Regions from separate parts of the Modicisalibacter sp. 'Wilcox' genome, predicted to be linked through region 3. Evidence: predicted binding sites of a transcription regulator. Region 3 holds the regulator's gene; each other region holds the start of a gene.
The links. The regulator PhoB, encoded in region 3, activates phosphate uptake and scavenging genes when phosphate is short. The targets are predictions, from matches to a motif close to TGTCATANNNNTGTCANA.

Region 1: G7A98_RS07380 (PstS family phosphate ABC transporter substrate-binding protein) is a predicted target of PhoB. The motif match lies at 2,532-2,549, and genes of this name have one in related genera.
Region 2: G7A98_RS03800 (alkaline phosphatase PhoX) is a predicted target of PhoB. The motif match lies at 2,472-2,489, and genes of this name have one in related genera.

The regions. Positions count from the first base shown of each region.
Region 1 is NZ_WNXF01000006.1:65,183-70,800, reverse strand. It holds gene G7A98_RS07390 (methyl-accepting chemotaxis protein) at 1-927, opposite strand, end outside; gene G7A98_RS07385 (Bcr/CflA family multidrug efflux MFS transporter) at 1,101-2,303, shown strand; gene G7A98_RS07380 (PstS family phosphate ABC transporter substrate-binding protein) at 2,610-3,623, shown strand; gene pstC (phosphate ABC transporter permease subunit PstC) at 3,763-5,019, shown strand; gene pstA (phosphate ABC transporter permease PstA) at 5,042-5,618, shown strand, end outside.
Region 2 is NZ_WNXF01000003.1:86,920-92,537, forward strand. It holds gene G7A98_RS03790 (HlyD family secretion protein) at 1-836, shown strand, start outside; gene G7A98_RS03795 (DHA2 family efflux MFS transporter permease subunit) at 833-2,386, shown strand; gene G7A98_RS03800 (alkaline phosphatase PhoX) at 2,598-4,502, shown strand; gene G7A98_RS03805 (GNAT family N-acetyltransferase) at 4,561-5,618, shown strand, end outside.
Region 3 is NZ_WNXF01000002.1:240,998-246,615, reverse strand. It holds gene G7A98_RS03070 (acyl-CoA thioesterase) at 1-55, opposite strand, end outside; gene phoU (phosphate signaling complex protein PhoU) at 389-1,117, shown strand; gene cysZ (sulfate transporter CysZ) at 1,205-1,948, shown strand; gene phoR (phosphate regulon sensor histidine kinase PhoR) at 2,028-3,377, opposite strand; gene phoB (phosphate regulon transcriptional regulator PhoB) at 3,388-4,077, opposite strand; gene ubiA (4-hydroxybenzoate octaprenyltransferase) at 4,204-5,103, opposite strand; gene G7A98_RS03040 (chorismate lyase) at 5,134-5,618, opposite strand, start outside.

The DNA of each region.
Region 1 (5,618 bases), on a different contig from region 3:
GAGGCTGGTGGCGGTCTCTTCCAGCGAGGTCGCCTGACATTCGGTGTCGTCGGAGAGCTCGGCGTTTCCCTGGGCGAGGTCACGAACCCGTGCATGCACCGCCTCGCCGCTGTTACGGACGCCATTCACCGTCGACGCCAGGTTGTGTCGCAGCTCCTCGAGTCCCAGGAAAAGCCGGCCGATCTCATTGGTCCCGCGTGCCCCGACGGGATGGGAAAGATCGCCGTCGCGCATCTGCGCGAAGTGTACCAGCAGGTCGCGCAGTGGGCGGGTCACGTGACGGGCCACCCAGAACAGCATCAGACCGCCCAGCACCAGGCTGACGAGCAGGGCGCCGGCGATGGCGATGTCGAGCAGCACACTCATGGCGTTGAAGGCACTGACCAGGGCGTTGCCGCGCTGGCGCGAGGTCGTGAAAAAGTCATCGGCGCTGGCCATGAATGCCTGGCTCATCGCGCTGACCCGCGAGCGCCCCGACTGATAACCGCTGACGTCGCTGTCCTCGAGGCTCATCAACTGCAGGGAGAGGCCGGTATTGAGCAGCGACTGGAAACGTTTGGCGAGCGCCTCGGTCGCCTTGGCCTGACCGGGCTGCGGTGGGATGGACTGAAAGTGTTCGAAGGCCTGGCTGGCACCGGTGAGTAGGGTCTTGGCTTGTTCGATGACTGGCCCCGGGCGATCGAAGGAGGGTTTGGCGAGAAGGGCGGCGGCACGATCCATCGCCACCCGGGCGCGCAGCATGTCGATATAGGCCCGGTCCAGCGCGGAGGATTGCTCGACATGAATCTGATCGAGCGTGCCGAAGGTCTGGCGGCTGTAGTGATTAGCGTACAGGCCCAGAGCGCCGACGCTCAGCACCATGAGGCTGAAGACGGCCAGCACGGCCGTCCAGGTCGCGCGGACGGACAGATTATCGAGAGTTTTCATGAATGACCCTTGCGATGATTCGATTTCTTTTCGTGCCGCTCTGGGTGCGGCATCGGGTCGGTTCTAGCAGGGATGTGTTGCAGTTTGGCTAATATGGCAGCATCGCCCTGACAATCGTCCGGGCCTGCTATGATGTGCGCCCGACCCGATTGACTACCGACGTAAGGAAACGTATGTCGCCGATCACCCCACGACGGATTGCCCTGCTGGTGGCGGCCAATACCGCCATTGCGCCGCTGGCGATCGATGCCTACCTTCCCGCCATTCCGGCGCTGGCGAGGACCGTCGATGCCAGCGTGCATCTGACCGAGCTGTCGGTGAGCCTGTTCCTGTTCGGCTTCGCCCTGGGCCAGTTGATCTTCGGGCCGCTGTCGGACCGGCTGGGGCGGCGCCCGGTGCTGCTCGGCGGAGTGGTGGTCTTTCTGCTGACCAGCCTTGCGATCACCCAAGTGAATTCGCTGGAGATGCTCTGGGCGCTGCGTTTCCTTCAGGCACTGGGGGGTGGGGCATCGGTGGTCAACTCGGCGGCGATCGTGCGCGACTGCTTCAGTGGACGCGAGGCGGCCAAGGTTCTGTCGACCATGGTGATGATTTTGATGCTGGCACCCTTGGTGGCGCCGGCACTGGGTAGTGCGCTGCTCTACCTGGCGGACTGGTGGCTGATCTTCGCCTTCCTCGCCGGCTATGCGGGCTTCGTGCTGTGGTTGTTGCACCGCTACCTGCCGGAGACCCATGGCCGTGACCCGGATGCGCCGAACTTCGTGCAAGTGCTCGGCAACTATCGCAGCGTACTCGCCCACCGCGAGGCGATGGGCTACATCTGTGCGGTGTCGATGTCCTTCGCCGGAATGTTCGCCTTCATCACCGGGTCGCCGTTTCTCTACATGGAGTATTTCGATCTGTCACCGGCGGCCTATCCCTTCGTCTTCGGCGCCAACATCCTGGTGATGTCGGCGTCCAATCGCGTCAATATTCGCCTGCTGCGCTATTTCTCGCCACAGAACAATCTGCTCTGGGGGCTGGCGATTCAGTTGGTCATGGGCATCGTCCTGCTGGCGGTCTTCGCGCTCGGCTGGGATTCACTCTACTCGGTGGTACCTTTGCTGGTGGTGTTTGTCGGCATGCAGGGGCTGATCGGTCCCAACGCCATGTCGTCAATGCTCGATCACTTTCCACACATGAGCGCCACGGCGACGGCCATGCAGGGCAGCATCCAGTTCTCCTGCGGCGCGCTGGCCGGGGTGCTGGTGGGGGCCTTCCAGATTCCCAGTGCCTGGCCCATGGTGCTGACCATGGTCGGTGCCTCGGTGATCGGCAACGTCGGAGTGCGCGTACTGTCTGGCCATGCCCTGCGGCAGGCACCGGCATCGCCATGACGCTCAGCGAGTCAGGGGGCGGCGCGATCTGTGTCCGGCCTTTCCTTGACCGTGATGATCTGTCACGCTCCCGACCTGGCTGCTTTCATGGGGCTGGAGGCGCCACCCTGGGGCTGGAGGCGCCGCCCGGTCCTCGCTGCACTGAAGAGCCCGCTGGCCTTGCGTTTCGCCCCGCGGATGGGAGTGAACGATGCTGGCTTCCCGGACAGGCGTTCCACGTCCGTTGGCTGTCACGAAGCTGTCATCTTCCTGCGGCATCTTGTGCAGAGAGAAGGTTGAACACTCTCATCGACAGGAGTTACCCGCATGAACCGCATCCTGAAGACCACTGCCGTTGCCGCCGCCGTGATGGGCGTAGTCGGTGTCGCCCAGGCCCGTGAGCAGCTTCGCATCGTCGGCTCGAGCACGGTCTACCCGTTTGCCAGCTATGTCGTGGAAGAGTTCGGAGCGACCACCGACTACCAAACGCCGGTTATCGAATCCACTGGCTCTGGTGGCGGTTTGAAGCTGTTCTGCGCCGGTGTCGGTGAGGACACTCCGGACATCACCAACGCCTCTCGACCCATGAAGGTCTCCGAGTTCGAGCGCTGCAAGAAGAACGGGGTCACCGATATCACCGAGGCGACTATCGGCTATGACGGTATTGCCTTCGCCGAATCGAGCGACAACGACCCGATCAACCTGACTCGTAAGCAGATCTTCCTGGCGCTTGCCGCCAAGGTGCCGCAGGATGGCAAGCTCGTTGCCAACCCCTACAAGAAGTGGAGCGACATTGATCCGTCGCTGCCGGATCGCGAGATCTCCGTCTATGGACCGCCCACCACTTCCGGGACCCGCGATGCCTTCGAGGAACTGGTGATGGAAGCCGCCTCTGAAGACATGAAGGCCTACGGTGGCAAGGCCTACACTGACATCCGCTCGGATGGTGCCTACATCGACGCTGGAGAGAACGACAACCTGATCGTTCAGCGTCTGGCCGAGGATACCGATGCCTTCGGCATTTTCGGTTACTCTTATCTGGAAGAGAATTCCGACACCCTGACTGGTGCCAGCATCGACGGTGTCGAGCCCACGCCCGAGACGATCAGCTCTGGCGATTATCCGGTGTCGCGTTCGCTGTTCTTCTACATCAAGAACCAGCACGCCGACAGCGTGCCGGCGATGTACGAGTACGCTAACCTGTTCATGAGCGAGAAGATGATCGGGCCGATGGGTTACCTCAAGGGGCTGGGTCTGATCCCGCTGCCGGAAGACATGCGCAAGATGCAGCGCCAGCAGGTAAAGAACCACGAGAAGCTCGAACTGGCCGACCTCAAGTAAGTCAGCGTCGCCCATGAGAAGCGAGGCCGGCGACGAGAGTCGTCGGCCCGTTTGCATACCGAAAGGCCCTCGAGGCCCGGGGCCAAGTGTCATTTGGTTCCGGGGCTGACGGGGCGGGGTCCGTAGCAAGAGACCGATTATGCTGTCCAACCTGACTTTACTGACGTTCTGTGCGGTGCTGGCGGTGCTCGGCCTGATCGCATTCGTCGTGGCGCGCGCCAAGGCTTTGCGCACGCGCCAGGCAGGGGTGGCGATGTATGCCCAGCCCGATCAGTACGCCTGGTTTTCGGTGCTGGCCACGGCCGGCCCGGCCATTCTGGTGGGGGCCGTCGGTGCCTTCGTCATGCTGCTGCTGGGTGCTGAGATACCCACGCCCTACCTGCTTGCCGCAAGCCTGGTGATTGCCGCCATTGGGCTGTTCGTCGGGGTCATGCAGGTGCGTCCCGATTTTCACGCTCGTCAGGCCATCGAGCGGGTGATTCGCCTGGCGCTGGCCTGTGCAGCCCTGGTGTCGATCGTGACTACCTTCGGCATCCTGTTGTCGATCATTTCCGAAGCGATCCGCTTCTTCCAGATGCAGAGCCTCTGGGATTTCCTCACCGGCACCACCTGGGCGCCGGGCGATAGTTTCCTCGCCGCGGCCGGACGCGGCGGCGAGGTGGAGAGCGTTGCCCAGTTCGGCTCGGTGCCGCTGTTCGTAGGCACTTTCATTATTTCGTTGATCGCCATGCTCGTGGCGATACCGGTCGGGCTGCTCGCGGCAATCTACATGGCCGAATTCGCGCCGCCGCGGATCCGTACCCTGGCAAAGCCGGTGCTGGAGGTGCTGGCCGGCATCCCCACGGTGGTCTATGGCTTCTTTGCGGCGATCACCGTGGCGCCGATCATCGTCGACTTCGCCGGCTTCTTCGGCCTCGATGCTTCCTACAATAACGCCCTTGCGCCGGGTGTGGTGATGGGGATCATGATCATTCCCTTCATCTCGTCGCTGTCCGATGACGTGATCAACGCGGTTCCCGACAGCATGCGCGAGGGTTCACTGGCGCTGGGCATGACCAAGAGCGAGACTATCAAGAGTGTGGTGCTGCCCGCGTCGCTGCCGGGCATCATCTCGGCCTCGCTGCTCGCCGTCTCCCGTGCGCTGGGGGAGACGATGATCGTGGTGATGGCTGCCGGCATGCGTCCCAACCTGACCGCCAACCCGCTCGAAGACATGACCACGGTGACCGTGCGTATCGTCGCTGCGTTGACCGGCGACCAGGAGTTCGAAAGCGCCGAGACATTGTCCGCCTTTGCCCTGGGGCTGGTGCTGTTTGTGGTCACCTTGGCCCTCAACATGGTGTCGGTACTGATGATTCGCCGCTTCCGCGAAAAGTACCGCACCAACACTCTGTGATACGACGAGGTTCGTTACACTCATGAGCCAATCCTTCGACGAGATCACCGCCCAGCTCAGGCGGCGACATCGGCGCTCGGCCAACCTCAAGCGGATGTCGATGGGCGCGCTGATCCTCGCTGCGGCCTTCCTGGTGGTGTTCATTGGCGACATGCTGGTCAAGGGGCTGCCCGCCTTCCAGCAGGCCCAGATTCAGATCGAGGTGAACTACAGTGAGCAGGCCCGGGAGATTCCGCCTGCGGCGGTGGGCGACGACGTGCGCTCGCTGGTCAGCCGTGGCTACCTGCGCCTGATTCCATCACGGATGGAAGAAAATCCAGAGCTGCTCGGCACGCAGCGTATGGAGTGGGTGATCGCCGACAGCACTGTCGATCAGTATCTAAAGGGGCACAATTCGGAACTTCGTCCCAAGGAGAAGCGCGTCGTCGATCGACTGGTCGAGCAGGGGCGTGCCGAGCTGCGCTTCAATACTACCTTCTTCACCACAGGTGACTCGCGGATGCCCGAAATGGCGGGGATCGCCGCGGCAGCGATGGGCACGGTGATGACGCTGATCGTGACCATGGCTGTGTGTTTCCCGGTCGGAGTGATGACCGCGG
Region 2 (5,618 bases), on a different contig from region 3:
TGGCCACGGCCGCGATCGCCCAGGCCCGGCGGCAGGTGGCGTTGCAGAAGGCGGCGATCGACGAGGCCGGAGCGCAGGTCGAGGCGGCCCGGGCCGATGTCGACCAGGCCCGGCAGCATCTGGCGCGCTCCTCGAAGCTGGCCTCGCGCAACTATGCCTCGCGCCAGCAGCACGAGGACGACCAGGCCGCCCTGCGGGTCGCGAAATCGACGCTCGCCGCGCGGCAGGCCGCGGTAACCTCGGCACGGCGCCGGCTGGCGGTCGCCGAGTCCGACGTCGACAGTGCCCGGGCCAGGCGCGACGCCGCTCGGGCCGATCTGGCCTACGCCCGTCATCAGCTCGACAAGACCCGTATCGTCGCCCCCCGCGACGGCGTGGTCGGCAACCTGACCGTCGAGGCCGGCACGCTCGCCCAGCCGTCACTGACGCTGATGCAGCTGGTGCCCATCGACTCGGCCTACGTGGTGGCCAACTACAAGGAGACCCAGCTCGCGCGGATGCGGGTCGGCCAGTCGGTGACGATCCATGTCGATGCCTTTCCCGACACGACCTTCAGCGGCGTGGTCGACAGCCTGGCGCCGGCCACCGGTACCCAGTTCAGCCTGCTGCCGCAGGACAACGCCACCGGCAACTTCAACAAGGTCGTCCAGCGGGTGCCGGTGAAGATTCGTGTCACCGGCCCCGACGACGCCCTTGGCCGGCTACGTGGCGGGCTGTCGGTGGTGCCGGGGATCGACACCCGTGACCGGGACACCGATACGCCCGGAAAGCCGGCCTCCGGAAAGCCGGCCTCCGGAAAGCCGGCCTCCGTGGCCCGTAGCGGGAGCGGCGCGTGAGCGACGCCGCGGCCGACGGCGCCCGTCAGGGCGTCAGCGACCTGCCGCCGTGGCCGCAGCGCTTCGGCTTCATCGCCGCGGTGTTCGGCATGTTCATGGCGATCCTGGATATCCAGATCGTCGCCAGTTCGCTCAACGAGATCCAGGCCGGGCTGTCGGCCAGCCAGGACGAGATCTCCTGGGTGCAGACGGCCTACCTGATCGCCGAGATCGTGATGATCCCCCTGTCGGGGATGCTGATGCGCATTCTCTCGACGCGGGTGGCCTTCACGCTCTCCTGCGCCGGTTTCACGCTGGCCAGCCTGGGCTGCGCGCTGGCCGGCTCCATCGAGCAGCTGATCGTGCTGCGCGCCATCCAGGGCTTCGCCGGCGGAGCGATGATTCCCATCACCCAGGCGGTGAGCTTCTCGATCTTTCCCCGGCGGGTGATGGGCAGCGTGCAGGCGGTGATCGGCATGGTGGTGACCATGGCACCGTCGGTCGGCCCCACGGTGGGCGGCTATCTGACCGATATCGCCAGCTGGCACTGGCTGTTTTTGGCCAACGTGATCCCCGGGGTGCTGGTGTGCTGGGCGGCCTGGACCTTCCTCGACATCGACCGGGCGAACCATGCCGTCGCCCGCCGTCTGGACTGGATCGGCCTGGCGCTGATCGCGGTGTTTCTCGGCTCGCTGGAGTTCGTGCTCGAGGAGGGCCCCGGCGACGACTGGTTCGCCAGCGATCGCATCGTCGTCATGACGCTGCTCTGCGTGCTGGCGGGGATCTGGTTCTTCGCCCGCACCCTGCGGCGCGAGCATCCCATCGTCGACCTCTATGCCTTCGCCAACCGCAACTTCGCCCTCGGCGCCGGGCTGGGCTTCATCATCGGCATCGCGCTCTACGGGCTGGTCTACCTGATGCCGCTGTTCTTCGGCCAGGTGCGTCACTTCTCGAGCCTGCAGATCGGCGAGGTGATGTTCGTCACCGGCCTGACCATGTTCTGCTGCGCGCCGATCGTCGGCCAGCTTTCCAATCGCCTGGACCTGCGCGTGCTGCTCGTTGCCGGCCTGCTGCTGGTGGGCATCGGCTCGATGATGAACGCCGACCTGACCGTGGAGTCGGGGTTCTGGCAGTTCTTCTGGCCGCAGGTGGTGCGCGGCATGGGGCTGATCCTGTGCATCATTCCCGCCTCGCGGATCGCGCTGGGTACCTTGCCGCCCCATGAAGTGGGCAATGCCAGTGGCCTGTTCAACGTGATGCGCAACCTCGGCGGGGCGGTGGGGCTGGCGCTGCTCGACACGCTGCGCGACTGGCGCGAGGACTTTCACTGGAACGCGCTGGCGCCGGCCATCGATACCGGCCGCGAGGTGGTGGTGGCGGAAATCGCCAGGTACGAGGCGATGCTCGCGGGCTCGGTGCCCGACGCCCACCAGGCCGCGGTGGGCATGCTGGTCCAGCGCCTCTCCGAGCAGACGGTGGTGATGGCCTTCAACGACATCTTCCTGTGGCTGGGCATGATCTACCTGCTCAGCGTGCCGCTGGTGTTCCTGCTGCGGCGCATCGAGGCCTGACTTCAGCCAATGCCTGGCGTCCTGCCGGCCGGGCATCGGTTCGGCGCTGCTCCATCGGGCCGGTGCCATCGAACGGACACGAAAGTGTCAGCCGGCTGTCATCGTGGTGCCGGATCATGCGGTCATGTCGATCATGGCGTCGGTGCCTCTTGTGGCCAGGCCGACGTCGTTCGACGCCACTTCGATCCGCCTGACGACCAAGGACGTTCCCATGACCCAGTCTGTCGATAGCAATCGCCGCCGTCTGCTCGGCTTCATGGCGGGCGCGCCACTGCTGCCGCTCGCCGGTGGTCTTGCCGGCCTCGGTGCCAGCCGTTCCGCGGCCGCCGCGACCGAGGCCACGCTCGATTCCGTCAGCTTCCTGCCCATGGCGGCGCCCTCGCTGAGCAACCCGGTCGCCATGGCGACCACCACCATCGGCTCGGCCATGCAGCTTCACATGAGCGACGGCAGCAGCCGCCAGGTCAAGCTCGCCTATCATCCGTTCTTCATCACCGGCGATCGGGTGCCCGACGGTCAGGGCGGCACGGTGGTCGCCGGCGGCTACTACGACATCGACAACCGGCCGATCCTCGACCCCTCGGCCGGCAATCGCCAGTTCTTCTCCGACTGCCCGGACGGCACCAGCCTGCTGACGGTCGACAACGCCCGGGTCGACGGCGTGTACGGCAACCCGGTGTTCGCCGTCGTGCAGTTCGAATACACCACCCGCGACGGCGCCGGCGAGTCGATGTACGGCCGTCTGCCCTCGCCGATCGCGGTGCTGACCCTGGACCAGAACCCGGAAACCGGCGAGCTGACGCTGGTCAAGTATCACAATGTCGACACCTCGCCGGTGGGCGGGCTGTGGATAACCTGCGGCGCCAGCCTGTCGCCCTGGGGCACCCACCTCTCCAGCGAGGAGTACGAGCCGGACGCCGCCGCCCCCGACGATGAATTCAAGAGCTACTGCCGGAACCTGTTCGGCGACGAGAATAGTGGCACGCCCTACAATTACGGCCACCTGCCGGAAGTGACGGTCAATCCGGACGGCACCGGCACCCTCGTCAAGCATTACAATCTCGGGCGTCTCTCCCACGAGCTGATTCAGGTCATGCCCGACGAGCGCACCGTGCTGATGGGTGACGACGCCACCAACGGCGGCCTGTTCATGTTCGTCGCCGACAAGCCGCGGGATCTGTCGTCCGGCACCCTGTACGTGGGCAAATGGACCCAGGTCTCGGGCAAGGGCCCCGGCGCCGGCAACATCGGCTGGATCCGTCTGGGCCATGCCGACAGCGCCGAGATCAAGAAGCTGATCGACGACGGCATCCAGGCGTCGGATATCATGGATATCCGCACCGAGGACCCGAAGGACGACAGCTTCACCCGCATCCCCTACAGCGGCAAGATCAACTGGGTCAAGCTCCAGCCGGGCATGGAGAAGGCCGCGGCCTTCCTGGAAACCCATCGCTACGCGGCCCTGGTGGGTGCCTCGATGGGCTTCACCAAGATGGAAGGCACCACCGTCAATGCCGCGGACAAGAAGGCCTATTCGGCCATGTCCTACATCTACAAGACGATGACCGACGGCAGCAGCGAGATCCATGTCGAGGGTCCGAACGCCGGTGCGGTCTACGAGCACACCCTGCGCGGTGGCCAGAAGGACAGCGGCGGCCAGCCCATCGACAGCGAGTGGGTGTCGGTGCACATGGCACCGCCGGCCAACCTCGTCGGCGAGGACTTGGCCAGCCCCGACGCGCTGGGCAACACCGCCCATGCCGACCGCATCGCCAACCCCGACAACATCAAGTTCTCCGAGGAACTGCGCACCCTGTTCATCGGCGAGGACAGCGGCAACCACGTCAACAACTTCCTGTGGGCCTACAACGTCGACAGCGGCAAGCTGGCGCGCATCCTGTCCTGCCCCGCGGGCGCCGAGTCCACCGGGTTGCAGGCCGTCGACGCGATCAACGGCTGGACCTACATCATGAGCAACTTCCAGCACCCGGGTGACTGGGAAAGCCCGCTGCACGACAAGGTCCGCGAGACCCTGGACCCCTATGTGCGGGCCAACTACAAGGATCGCTACGGCGCCGCGGTGGGCTACATCACCGGCATGCCGAAGCTGGGCTGAGCCGCCGCCGACCGTCGGGCACTGGTCTCGACGCCGTGCATGGCGCATCCTGTGCGCCATGCACGATTCCCTGAGTGCCGCCCTCGCGGCACTGCGCCATACCCTGACCGATCGCCGCCACCGTGGCCTGCTGTGGGCCGACGGCGAGGCGGCGATGCTGCGTGAGCGGGCACTGAGTGTCTGGCGCGGCGGCACCTGGCAGGCGCCGCTGTGGCTGGGCCCGGCGAGCCCCGCCGATGACCTCCCCGCGCTGCCCGCCGCCAAGGCCCGTACACGGCTGGGCGGCGAGCACGATCTGGTGGTGGTGGACGCCGCCACCCCGGGCGGCGGCTTCGACCCCGAGGCCTTCGGCGCCGTCGCCGGCACGGTGCGCGCCGGTGGCTTGCTGCTGCTGCTGACGCCCGCCGACTGGCGCATCGGCACGCCCCGCCCCGACGCCGACTATGCCCGGCTGGCCAGCTGGCCCCATGCCGTCGACTCGCTCAGTGCCCATACCCTGGCACGGCTGGCCCGTTGCCTGCGCACCGCCGACACCCTGCTGCACTGGCCGGCCGAGGCCGAGCGTCCCGACCTGACGCTGCCGGCGGCCGGCGAGGCCGCCGCGCCATCGAGCGTGACCGATCCGGACTGCCTGAGTGCCGATCAGGCCGAAGCGGTGCGCCGCCTGAGCCGCCTGCGTCGCCGCCGCCCGCTGGTGATCAGCGCCGATCGCGGCCGCGGCAAGAGCGCGGCGCTGGGCATCGCCGCGGCCCGGCGGCTGGCCGGCGGCGAACGCGAGCTGTGGTTGACCGCGCCGCGCCCCGGCGCCGTCGAGCCGGTGTTCGAACGCCTCGCCGCACTGCTGCCCGGGGGGCGGCGTGAGGCCAATGTCTTTGTGGTGACCACCGGCCAGGGCCCGGCGCGGCTGCGCTTTCTGCCGCCGGATGGCGTGATGGCGGCCCTGGCCGAGGCGGGGGGCGAACCGAGTGCCGCGCCGACGCTGCTGGTCGACGAGGCGGCGGCGATTCCCGCACCGCTGCTGGGACGCTGGCTGGCGGCCTTTCCGCGGCTCGCCTTCGCCACCACCGTGCATGGCTACGAGGGCACCGGGCGCGGCTTTGCGGTGCGCTTTCGCGA
Region 3 (5,618 bases):
GCACCTTGAGGGTCAGATCGCCACGCGGGGCGGGTACATCATCGAGATCGGTCATGGTCGATTCCCTTCCGGCACTTGTTGTTGTCACGAGCTGGCCGCCATCTTAAACGGCCGCGCCGTCGGGCGACCAGCCTCGCCGTGCACTTCGCGGCGTCCCCGGCTTCCTGCGTGCGGGCGACTCCGACTACAATCGAAGTCGAGCGGACCGGGAGCCGCGGCCCGTTCGTGACGCCCGGCCCGCCCTGATGTCGGTGTCGTGGATTCATCGGAATGCAATCTTGTTCCGGCATCATCGCCACCAGCGGTTTCGTGCCCGGAACATCATCCGCGTCTGGCGCTCAGCGAATTTCACCTCATCGGCCGTTCGTGCGCGGCCCCGGAGAACGTCATGGACATCACCAGCGAGACTCACAGTCAGCATATTTCCAAGCAGTTCAACCAGGAACTCGAGGAACTCAAGACCCACCTGATGGCGATGGGGGGCCTGGTCGAGAAACAGGTGCAGGAAGCCATCTCCGCGCTGCTCGACGGCGACACCCGGTTGGCCGAACGCGTGCGCGACAACGACAAGGCCGTCAACGACATGCAGCTGAAGATCGATGACGAGTGCACGCGGGTGCTGGCACGCCGGCAGCCGGCGGCGTCCGACCTGCGGCTGGTGCTGGCGGTGATCCGCGCCACCTCGGATCTCGAGCGCATCGGCGACGAGGCCTGCAAGATCGCCCGCAACGCCCTCGCGCTGGCCGAATCCGGACGCCAGGTGCACGGCTTCGTCGAGGTCCGCCACATCAGCGAGCACGTGCGCAAGATGACCCGCGATGCCCTGACGGCATTCGCCCGCTTCGATACCGAGCTGGCCCTGAAGGTCGCCCACGAGGACGACGCCGTGGACAGCGAGTACACCAGCGCCATGCGCTCGCTGATGACCTTCATGATGGAGGACCCGCGCTCGATCAGCTCGATTCTCAGCGTGATGTGGATCCTGCGGGCCCTGGAGCGTATCGGCGACCACGCCGACAACCTGGCCGAGTACGTCATCTACCTGGTCAAGGGGCTGGATGTCCGTCACCGCAACATCGATGCGCTTGACGATTCCTCGCTGACCGGTAAAGGTTGATCCCCGACGGCCCTCCGGGCCGTCATCGACCCCGGCCGTCGCCTGCGCGACGGCCGTTTCGTTGTTCGTTGCGGGAATCCTCCGACCATGCTCAATGCCTTCAGCGCCCTGGCCCGGGGCACGCGCCTGGTGCTCTCGCCGGGGCTGCGTCGTTACGTCTTTCTGCCGATTCTGGCCAACCTGCTGCTCTATGTCGGCACCCTCGTCTACCTGTTCGACAACTTCGGCGGCTGGATCGACTATGGAATGCGCCAGGTGCCGGGCTGGCTGAACTGGCTCGAGTGGCTGATCTGGCCGCTGCTGGTGGCGAGCCTCGCGGTGGTGGTGTTCTTTACCTTCACGCTGGTCGCCAACCTGATCGCCGCGCCCTTCTACGGCTTTCTCGCCGAGAAGGTCGAGCGCCAGGTCACCGGCCGGCCGCCGCTGGACGATCGCGGCTTCGCCCGCGCCGCCGTCGACGCCCTGGGCCGCGAGCTGGTCAAGCTGGGCTATATCCTGCCGCGCATGGCGCTGCTCTTCCTGCTCGGCTTCGTGCCCGGGCTGAACCTGGTGATGCCGTTTCTATGGGCGGCCTTCTCGGCCTGGATGATGGCGGTCACCTACCTCGACTACCCGATGGACAACAACCTGGTCAGTTTCGTCGAGATGCGCCGCCGTCTGCGCTCGCGCTGGTGGCCGACGCTGACCTTCGGCGGCTGGGTGATGGCGGCCAGCTGGGTACCGGTGCTCAACCTGCTGCTGCTGCCCGGTGCGGTCGCCGGGGCGGTGCTGATGTGGCAGCAGCACTACCGGGACCTGCCGGTAGCGGCCGAGCGGGCGAAGCGTCCCTGATGGGGTAAAGGGCAGCATCCCGGGTGGCGGGTTGCCCGGCCGGAGCCGTGCGGCGTGCGCGACGACCCGCCGTCACCCGCTATTGCCCGCTGTCGGCGGTGCGGTACGTGACCTCGGTGTCGGAGCCGGTCTCGCCGAGGGGGCGGCGGATCAGGCGGGCGGCGGGAAACACGCAACGGAACAGCGCGCCCTCGCCGGGGCGTGACTCGATCTCCAGGCGCGCATCGTGGCGCAGCAGCACGTGCTTGACGATCGCCAGCCCCAGACCGGTGCCGCCGGTGGCCGCGCTGCGCCCCTTGTCGACCCGGTAGAAGCGCTCGGTCAGGCGCGGGAGGTGCACCGGGTCGATGCCGTCGCCGTCATCCTCGACCTCGAGGGCGGCGCCGTCCTGCCAGGGGCGCCAGCGCAGGGTGATGGTGCTGTCCTCGGGGGTGTAGCGCACGGCGTTGAAGGCCAGGTTGGAGACCGCGCTGCGCAGCTCCGCCTCGACCCCCAGCAGGTCGCGCGACTCGGCGGTCTCGATGCGCACCCGGCGTCCGCCGCCCGCCAGGGCGGCGGCGTCGTCGCGCACGCTGCCCAGCAGCGGCGCCACGGCCACCGGCACGCTGCGCTCGGTCTGGTGATCGGTTTCCAGCCGCGACAGCAGCAGCAGGTCCTCGACCAGGTTCTGCATGCGCCGGGTCTGGTCCTGCATCTGGCCGAGGCCGCGCTGCCAGCGCGGCGGCAGCTGGTCGGCATGCTCGGTGTAGGTCTCGAGATAGCCGGTGAGCACGGTCAGCGGCGTGCGCAGCTCGTGGGAGACGTTGGCGACGAAGTCGCGGCGCATCTGCTCGAGACGGTGCAGGCGGGTGATGTCGCGCACCATCACCAGGCGCTCGTTGTCGCCGTAGAGGGTGATCTGGAACTGCAGCATCAGGTCGTCGCGCAGCGGCGAGGGCAGCACCACCGGCTCGCGGTAGTCGCGGGCGTTGAAGTAGTCGATGAAGCGCGGGTCGCGCAGCAGGTTGGTGACGGGCTGGCCGCGGTCGTGACGGGCCTGCAGGCCGAGCATGCGTTCGGCGGCGCTGTTCCACCAGTCCATGTTGCCCTGGTTGTCGAGCATCACCACGCTGTCGCGCATCGCCTCGGCGGATTCCTGGATGCGGTGGATCACGTCGCGCAGACGCTGCTGGGTCAGCCGCTGGACCTTCTGGTAACGGTAGAGGCGATCGAACAGGTCGCCCCACACGCCGCTGCCCGCCGGCGGCTCCTGGCTCGGATCACTGTTCAGCCACTGGTAGAGCTCGCGCAGGTGGCGCAGGTGGATGAGCACGAACAGGGCGAGACCGGCGGCCACGCCCCAGCCGAGACTGCCGAATACCCAGCCCAGCAGGCCCAGCCCGACGACCAGGTAGGCCAGCCGCCAGAGCTCGTTGTTCCAGTAGTACATGCCGGTGATCTCATCCCCGCGCCGAGAAGCGATAGCCGGTACCGCGCACGGTCTGGATCAGGTGCTGATGCGCCTCGCCCAGTGCCTTGCGCAGGCGGCGGATATGCACGTCGACCGTGCGTTCCTCGACGTAGACGTTGCCACCCCACACCTGATCGAGCAACTGGCCGCGGGTATAGGCGCGCTCCGGGTGGGTCATGAAGAACTGCAGCAGCCGGTACTCGGTGGGGCCGACCTCCAGCGCCTGGCCGTGGGACGATACCCGGTGGCTGGCCGGGTCGAGCATCAGGCCGTCGACCTCCACCACCTCCTCGACGCCCCGCGGCGTGGTGCGGCGCAGCACCGCCTTGAGCCGGGCGACCAGCTCGCGCGGCGAGAACGGCTTGGTGATGTAGTCGTCGGCGCCGGCCTCGAGCCCGAGGATCTTGTTGTCCTCCTCGCTCTTGGCGGTGAGCATGATGATCGGCAACTCGGCGGTGGTCTCCTCGCGCTTCAGGCGCCGCGCCAGCTCGATGCCGCTGGTGCCGGGCATCATCCAGTCGAGCAGCAGCAGGTCGGGCTGGCTGTCGACGATCAGGGCGTGGGCGTCCTGGGCATTGTCGGCCTCCAGGACCCGGTAATCGGCCATCTCCAGCGCCACGGCGATCATCTCGCGGATGGAGGGCTCGTCATCGACGATCAGAACGGTCTTGGATGTCATTTCCCTGGCCTCGTGGGGTGACGGACACCGCCCGCGGCAGGCATCCGTCGGTGACAGGACGATGACGATTACAACGCGCGGACATGACAAGCTTGTGACAGGTGCCGGACGGCCGCCAGCCCCGCATCAGCCCTCGGGCCACAGCGCCATCACGAGGCCGGCGTGCAGCACCAGCCCCGCCCAGTGGTTGTTGAGAAACGCCCGGAAGCAGCGTTCCCGGGAGCGGTCGCGGATCAGCCACTGCTGGTAGACGAAGATCAGCCCCATCGCCGTCAGGCCGACCCAGAAGTAGCCGCTCAGCGCCTGGCGCACGCCCACCACCGCCAGCAGGGTCAGGGTAGCCAGCTGCAGCAGACCGATGATCAGCTTGTCGTGGCGGCCGAACAGCACGGCGGTGGACTTGATGCCGATCTTCAGGTCGTCGTCGCGGTCGACCATGGCGTATTCGGTGTCGTAGGCCACCGTCCACAGCACGTTGGCGAGGAACAGCAGCCAGGCATCCGCCGGCAGCTGCTGCTGGACGGCGCCGAAGGCCATGGGAATCGCCCACGAGAAGGCCGCGCCGAGCACCACCTGCGGCCAGTGGGTATAGCGCTTCATGAACGGATAGACGAAGGCCAGTGCCACCCCGCCGAACGACAGCATCACCGTGAAGGCGTTGGTGAAGCAGACCAGCACGAAGGACGCGGCGACCAGCCCCGCGAACAGCACCCGGGCCTCGCCCGCACCGATCCGCCCGGTGGCCAGCGGACGATCGCGGGTGCGCTTGACGTGGCCGTCGAAGTGGCGGTCGGCGTAGTCGTTGATCACGCAGCCGGCGGCGCGCATCAGGTAGACGCCGGCGACGAAGATCAGCAGCGTCGCGCGCTCGGGCAGGCCGTCGGCGGCGATCCACAGGGCCCACAGGGTCGGCCACATCAACAGCCAGGTGCCGATCGGCCGGTCGAGCCGGGTCAGGTGCAGGAAGGCGGGCAGGCGCGCGGGATGCAGGCGAGCCAGACCGACGGGACGCGGGGTGGGTTGCATGACAGCCTCCGAGAACGATCGGGCCACAGTCTAGCGAGTCGCCAGCCCCAGTTCATCCGCCATGGCGGTCAGGAAGAACTCCTGGACCAGCACCTCGAAGCGGCCGTGGCGAAAGCGCGAGCGCCGTCCCCAGGGCGCCTCGGCCGTCGGAAAGGGCGGCGCGCCACGGGTGATCGCGATCGGTCCGCGCTCGAGATCCGGCTGGCGGAACAGCCAGTGGCCCAGCGAGCGCTCGCCGAGCTGGCCCAGCCGCTGGCCGGTCAGGCTGGTCAGCGGCGCCACCGAGCGGGCGAGCACCCAGGGCGTGTCGCCGCTGCACAGCGCCACCTCGCGACACCAGACATAGTGCGAGGCGGGCACGCCGAGGGCACGGGCCTCGTCGCGGCGCGGGCGGGCCAGGCGCTGGGCGAGCAGGCGCACGGCGAAGGGCTGCGGCATCGCCGCGCCCAGCCGCCGGGTCAGCGAATCGCGCGAGGCCAGCCACTGCCACCAGGCCGGGCTCATCGCCGGCCGCC